2 regions of the Pseudorhizobium marinum genome follow, and region 1 is predicted to be linked to the other one. Evidence: predicted binding sites of a transcription regulator. Region 1 holds the regulator's gene; the other holds the start of a gene.

Region 1 (3,405 bases):
GACCGCCTATTACCTGATCTCGGGTTTCGCCATCTCGGCGGAACGCGCCTATCTGATGATGTCGGTGATGCTGATCGCCGTCTTCTTCGACCGGATGGCGATCAGCCTGCGCAATGTCGCGATCTCCGCGCTCGTCATCCTCGCCATGTCGCCCTCGGAAATCCTGGGGCCGAGTTTCCAGATGTCCTTTGCCGCAACGGTCGCGCTGGTTGCCGGCTATGCGGTCTGGAGCCGGCGAGCGGCCGACGCCGAGGCGACGTTCTTTCCGCCGCTCAAGGGCCGATGGGCCGTCGCCACGACCGGCTGGCATTTCATGGTCGGCATCTTCGTCACCTCCCTGATCGGCGGACTGTCCACGGCCATCTACTCCATGGAGCACTTCCACCGCCTTGCGGGCTACGGCCTGGCGGCAAACCTCGCCGTGATGCCGATCATCTCCTTCATCGTCATGCCGGCCGGTCTCGTCGGCATGCTGCTGATGCCCTTCGGGCTGGACGCTCCCTTTCTGACGCTGATGGGCCACGGTCTTTCCGCGGTGATTGCCGTGGCAAACCACGTGGCCGCCTGGGGCGGCGACGTCCCCGTCGGCCGCCAGCACCCCTGGTTCCTGGCAATCGCATCGGCCGGTTTCCTGCTGCTGGCGCTGCTGCGCACGCGTTTGCGGCTCGTTGGCCTGCCGCTTCTGGTGCTGGCCTTCCTGCTGAGCTGGCACGCGCAGCGACATCCCTCGGGCGATCTTCTGGTGGCGGAGGACGGTGCCCTCGTGGCGCTTCTCGGGCCGGCTGTTGCCACCAACCGTGCCCGCCCGCCGGACTTCATCTTCGATCAATGGCAGCGGGCGCTGCGGCTGGAACAGCCGCTAGCGCCGAAGGTGTCACCATCCGGAGATATCGCGGCGATTTTGGTCAGTGACCCTCCCGACCGGCTGCCCCTGGATCCGGATCAGCTGGCACAGGTCCGCACAGCGATGCGCGAGATGGCCCGGGTGGCGGAGGAGAGCAGGGGGCTCTTCCATTGCATGCCGAAAGCCTGGTGTCTGGCCGTCACGACCGAGGGAGCGTTGGTTGCGGTGATGGAGGACGGCCGGCTCACCGGCATCGGCTGTGATCTGGCGGCGGTCGTCGTTGCACCCCGCGCCCGCTTCGACCACTGCTACTCCGGTGCGCTACTGATCAGCGGCAAGGCGCTGCGAAAGACCGGCGCTCTGGAGATCCGCTTCAGCGGCAGCGAAGACATGCGGCGCTGGCAGGCGACTGCGGCGATGCGCGGTATAGACCGCCCCTGGACCCGCCATCGCCACTACGAATGGCGCAGCGACAGCTTTGACCCAAGTCTTTCCGAGTCGCTCTCGATGCTGCTCAGTGGTAGCGGCGGATGAGGCCGACGAGCTTGCCCTGAACCTTGACGCGGTCCGCCGGCAGGATGCGGGTTTCGTAAGCCGGGTTGGCGGCTTCCAGCGCGATCGAGGCGCCGCGGCGACGGAAGCGCTTCAGCGTGGCTTCCTCGTCGTCCACCAGGGCAACGACGATGTCGCCGGGTCCGGCCGTCTGGCCGTTGCGGATGATGACCGTGTCGCCGTCGAGGATGCCGGCCTCGATCATCGAATCGCCCTTCACCTCCAGCGCGTAATGTTCGCCTGGTCCCAGCATCTCGATCGGAACGGAAATATCGTGGGTATTGTTCTGGATGGCCGAGATCGGCACGCCGGCGGCGATGCGGCCCATCACCGGAACGGTCGCGCTGCCGCCCTCGTCGTTGGCGGCCCGCGCCGCAGGGGCGGGTACCGGCTTCGTCTTGCCGAGGCTGCCCTCGATGACGCTCGGCGAGAAGCCGCGACGCGGTTGCAGGCTGCTGCTGTAGGCCTCCGGCAGCTTGATCACTTCCAGCGCCCGGGCCCGGTTGGGCAGGCGGCGGATGAAGCCGCGCTCCTCGAGCGCCGTGATCAGCCGGTGGATGCCCGACTTCGAGGCCAGGTCCAACGCATCCTTCATCTCGTCGAAGGAGGGCGGTACGCCCGATTCCTTCATCCGTTCGTGAATGAAGAGAAGCAGTTCCTGCTGTTTGCGCGTGAGCATCGTGGCCCCTTCGGTGTGAAACAAATACGGAACAGACTGTATCTGTTCCACATGTGTTCCGCAAGGGTCAAAATTTCCGTCGAATTGCGCAGACGCCCCTTCCGGAAGAGGGCATAGCACGCTCTCATGAGGTCCGTATCCCGAGAGGAACCATGATGAACATCCGCAGCATCGATCACCTGGTCCTGCCCGTGTCCGGGCTGCCGCAGGCGCGCGCAGCGCTCCAGCGCCTGGGCTTCACGGTCGCCCCGGATGCCCGCCATCCGTTCGGGACCGAAAACGCCTGCGTGTTCCTGGAGGACGGCGCCTATCTGGAGCCGCTCGCCGTCGCCGACCGCGCGACCTACGACCGGTCGTCCGACACCGGCAATGTCTTCACCGCCCGCGACCGGCAGGTGCGCCGCATCTTGCCCGATGCCGGATTGTCCGCCGTCGTGCTGGCAACCGCTGATGCCGTCGCGGAAGATGCCGGCTATCGTTCGGAGGGCGTATCTGCCGGAGAGATCCTGGAGTTTTCCCGCAAGCTGTCGCTGCCCGAGGGTGGAGAGGTTACCGCGAGCTTTCGACTGGCCTTTGCCGCCGACGAGCGTTCGCCGGCTTTCTTCCTGTTTTCCTGCCAGCGGATCAACGCGCTCCCCCGCGACATCGGCGCCCTGGCGCGCCATGCCAACGGCGTCTCGGGCCTGCGGGAAATCGTGCTGGCTGCGGCTCGACCGGCGGAGGAGTGTCACCTCCTGGAGACGGTGCTGGCGGCGCAGGGCATGCGCCAGGGTGATTCCATCGTGTTCCAAACCCGCAACGGCATTCTGCGGGTCATCGAGGATCAAACGCCGCCCGACGCTTCCTCGTCCGACCGGGGCGCGATACCCGGCCTGCGCGGGCATTCGGTGGTCTTTGCCGTCGCCGATCTCGCCGTGACAGAGGCGGTCCTTGCTGCTAATGACGTGCCGTTCCTGCGCCGGGACAACCGCCTGATCGTGGCGGAGGCCACCGGGCAGAAAGTGGTATTTGCCTTCGAGGAGTAATGCGATGGACGTGAGCCCGAATTCTGAGGTCTATGCGGGCGAGGGCGCCGGCCGTGTGCTCTTCTCGCAGACGGCACGCTTTTCCCTGATTGCCGGCCCCTGCCAGATGGAGAGCCGCGACCATGCCTTCATGGTCGCCGGCGTGCTGAAGGAACTCTGCGGCAAGCTCGGCATCGGGCTCGTCTACAAGTCGTCCTACGACAAGGCGAACCGCACCTCCATCTCCGGCAAGCGCGGCATCGGCTTGGAGAAGGCGATGGAAGTCTTCGCCGACCTGAAGACGGAGTTCGGCTTCCCCGTCCTCA
Region 2 (3,405 bases), on a different contig from region 1:
TGGCCTTCGCAGCCTGCTCGCGGCGGCGGGTTTTGAGACACCTCCGGTCGCCATCCATCTGGAGAAGAACCTTCCCGTCGCCTCCGGCATCGGTGGCGGCTCTGCCGATGCCGCCGCCACGCTGAGGGGATTGCTGCGCTTCTGGCAGGCGGAGCTGCCGCCCGCCGATCTGGCGCGGCTTGCACTCTCGCTCGGCGCCGACGTGCCGATGTGCCTGCAAGGGAAGCCGTTGATTGCGCGCGGCATCGGCGACGACCTCACCCCTCTCCCGGATCTGCCGCGGCTTGCGCTGGTGCTGGGCAATCCGCTCTGCAGCGTTTCCACTCCGCAGGTGTTCGCGCGGCTGGCATCGAAACAGAACATGCCGTTGCCGCCGCTGGAGAACGGCGACTGGATCCGCATCCTTCCGACGCTCCGCAATGACCTGGAGGAACCGGCACGGGAACTGGCACCGCAGATCGGAGAACTCTCGGTCCTGCTGGATGGCGAAGGCTCGCTGCTGACGCGGATGTCGGGCTCCGGTGCCACCTGTTTTGGCGTCTTTGCCTCCCGAGCAGAGGCCGACCGGGCCGCCGCCCGTCTTCAAGCCTTGAAACCCGCATGGTATTTCCAAGCCACGACAACCGTGTCCGGAGCCTGACATGAGCCGCATTGACGAGAGCCGTTCCTTCATTCCCGTCGGCATCGCCGTGCTCACCGTCTCCGATACCCGCACGCCCGAGACCGACAAGTCCGGTGACACGCTCGTCGACCGCATCACCCGGGCCGGGCATGTGCTACGCGCCCGCGCCATCGTGGCGGACGACAAACAGGAGATTGCGGCCAGAGTGCACGCATGGACACTGGATCCGGAGATCGACGTGGTGATCACCACCGGCGGCACGGGCTTCACCGGTCGCGACGTGACGCCGGAAGCGCTGGAGCCTCTGTTCGAAAAGCGGATGGACGGGTTTTCGGAGGTCTTCCACCGGATTTCCTACGACAAGATCGGCACCTCGACCATCCAGTCGCGGGCGACCGGCGGCGTTGCCAATGCCACCTTCATCTTCGTGCTGCCGGGTTCGCCGGGTGCCTGCAAGGATGCCTGGGACGGCATTCTGGAAGCACAGCTGGACTACCGCCACATGCCCTGCAATTTCATCGAGATCATGCCGCGGCTGGACGAGCACCTGCGCCGCGGCGGCGCTTGAGGGTCAGCCCGCCGCCCGCGCCACCCGCGCCGGAACGAGCTCGCTTCTGAGCCTGATAGGCTTCAGCCCGCCCACCAGCGACACCAGACTGGTGCCCGAGCGGGCAGCCGCCAGAGCCTGCCCCTTCGGCATCAGCAAGCCGTGCTCCAGAGGCGGAGCGCTGTTGAGGATGCGTCGCAGGAAGGGCCGCCGGTAGTGATGTGCCAGCGAGAACTGCGCCGGCTTCTGGTTCAGGGCGATGTACTCCAGAACCTCGTCGATCCAGCCATTCTGAAGCCGGGCTCCCGCCTCGACGAACAGCAGCCATTCGCCACGCGCCGTGCCCAGGACATCGGGAAGCTTCCAGTCGCTGTGGAAGCGGCAGCCCGCGGCATCCGCAACGCGGGCCGAACCATCCGACGACCCGCGATCCAGCACGACCACGTCACTGACCAGCCCCTCGACGGCTGCAGAGACCAGACCTGAAAGGGTCTGCGCCAGTTCGCTTTCCTGATCGTGGCATTCCATGACAACTGTCAGCATCCTTCACCTCTAACGCATTGCAACATGGATTTCCACAGCGCCGTTCCGCAGTTTGTTCTTGCATTGTTCTCTTTTCCGGTTTAGGAATCTGCCCATGACGAAGGGCATCATTCCCTTCCGGAGCCTCACATGAACGAGCTGTCCCAGTTGAGGCAGGCCGCATTCGCGCCTGCTCATACGGCTGATATTGCCGACGCATTGGTGAATTCTTCCGGCCTGCGGATCGACGTCGACCGGCGCCGAGGCAGGGGTGCGGGCCTCAACCCGAGCGGCCGCTTCGAGACAGAACGCCGCGAGGCCTTCGACGATGGCTGGCAGACGCTGGAGGAACTGGCGCCGTTTCGCACCGAGGTGCAGGTGGAGAAGCCGCGCACCGCGATTACCCGCAACGAATCACCCGACATCTCCTTCGACCGCTCGATCAATCCCTATCGCGGCTGCGAGCATGGCTGCATCTACTGCTTTGCCCGGCCGACACACAGCTTCATGGGACTTTCCCCGGGCCTCGATTTCGAGGCGAAGCTGTTTGCCAAGCCGGATGTGCCGAAGCTCCTGGAGCGGGAACTGAGCCGGCCGGACTACAAGGTGCGGGCGATCGCGATCGGCACGAATACCGACCCTTACCAGCCGATCGAGCGGGAGTGGCGCATCATGCGGCAGATCCTCGAGGTACTGCAGAAGGCCAATCATCCGGTGGCGATCGTCACGAAGTCGTCGCTGGTCGTACGCGACATCGACATCCTCTCGGAGATGGCCTCGAAGGGCCTGGCGAAGGTCGGCATTTCAGTCACCACCCTCGACCGCAAGCTCGCCCGCTCCATGGAGCCGCGCGCCTCGACGCCGAGCCGACGACTTGAGGCAATCAAGGCGCTGACCGATGCCGGGATCCCGACGGCGGTGATGGCGGCTCCGGTCATTCCCGGTCTCAACGATCACGAGATCGAGCGCATCCTGGATGCCGGGCACGCTGCCGGTGCGACGGAGGCAAGCTATGTGCTGCTGCGGCTGCCGCTGGAGGTGAGCCCGCTGTTTCGCGACTGGTTGCTGCGCAATTATCCCGATCGCTACCGGCACGTCATGTCGCTGGTGCGTTCGATGCGCGGCGGCAAGGACTACGACGCCGATTTCGGCAAGCGCATGAAGGGCTCCGGCCCCTATGCCTGGCAGATCGGCCGACGCTTCGAGATGGCCACCAAGCGGCTCGGCATGGGCCGCCGCGGCATGCCGCTCCGGGACGATCTCTTCATCCGGCCAGACGGCGGCGGCATCCAGCTGTCGCTGCTCTAGAGGATCACACGACTTGCCGGGGCTCTGATCCGCTCCGGTGGGGTTCGGCGCGGACGCCGCCTCCGTCCACCGCCGAAAAATGCTCCGGCCCCCGCCTCCCCGTGGTGGGACAGTGTACCGCATCACACTCTGCCGGGGCTTGCAGGAGATCGGGTGGGCGTGCGAGTTTGCCGCCATGTTAGCTCGCACGCCCCCCGATTCTCCCATGCTCTTCGAAGAGGCTCCGCTCGTCCCGGATTTCAGCCTCGAGCTCGTCGCCAGACAGGCGGGCCACTGGCCTGTGGCCGGTACCGACGAAGCGGGGCGAGGCCCACTTGCAGGACCGGTGGTCGCCGCGGCGGTCATCCTAGACCCCAACAATATTCCCGAGGGTCTCAACGATTCCAAGCAGCTGACGGCGGCGCAG

Evidence for each region. The regulator LexA, encoded in region 1, represses DNA repair genes until DNA is damaged. The targets are predictions, from matches to a motif close to TGTTCNNNNTGTGTTCNG.
Region 2: the regulator LexA is predicted to act here: its motif matches at 1,766-1,783, upstream of EO99_RS0103105 (PA0069 family radical SAM protein).

Annotation. Positions count from the first base shown of each region.
Region 1 is NZ_JMQK01000026.1:34,209-37,613, reverse strand. Features, by position in the region: gene EO99_RS0122345 (ComEC/Rec2 family competence protein) at 1-1,378, shown strand, start outside; gene lexA (transcriptional repressor LexA) at 1,359-2,075, opposite strand; gene EO99_RS0122335 (VOC family protein) at 2,231-3,100, shown strand; gene kdsA (3-deoxy-8-phosphooctulonate synthase) at 3,105-3,405, shown strand, end outside.
Region 2 is NZ_JMQK01000002.1:194,524-197,928, forward strand. Features, by position in the region: gene EO99_RS0103090 (4-(cytidine 5'-diphospho)-2-C-methyl-D-erythritol kinase) at 1-640, shown strand, start outside; gene moaB (molybdenum cofactor biosynthesis protein B) at 642-1,190, shown strand; gene EO99_RS0103100 (glycosyltransferase family protein) at 1,194-1,712, opposite strand; gene EO99_RS0103105 (PA0069 family radical SAM protein) at 1,842-2,999, shown strand; gene EO99_RS0103110 (ribonuclease HII) at 3,175-3,405, shown strand, end outside.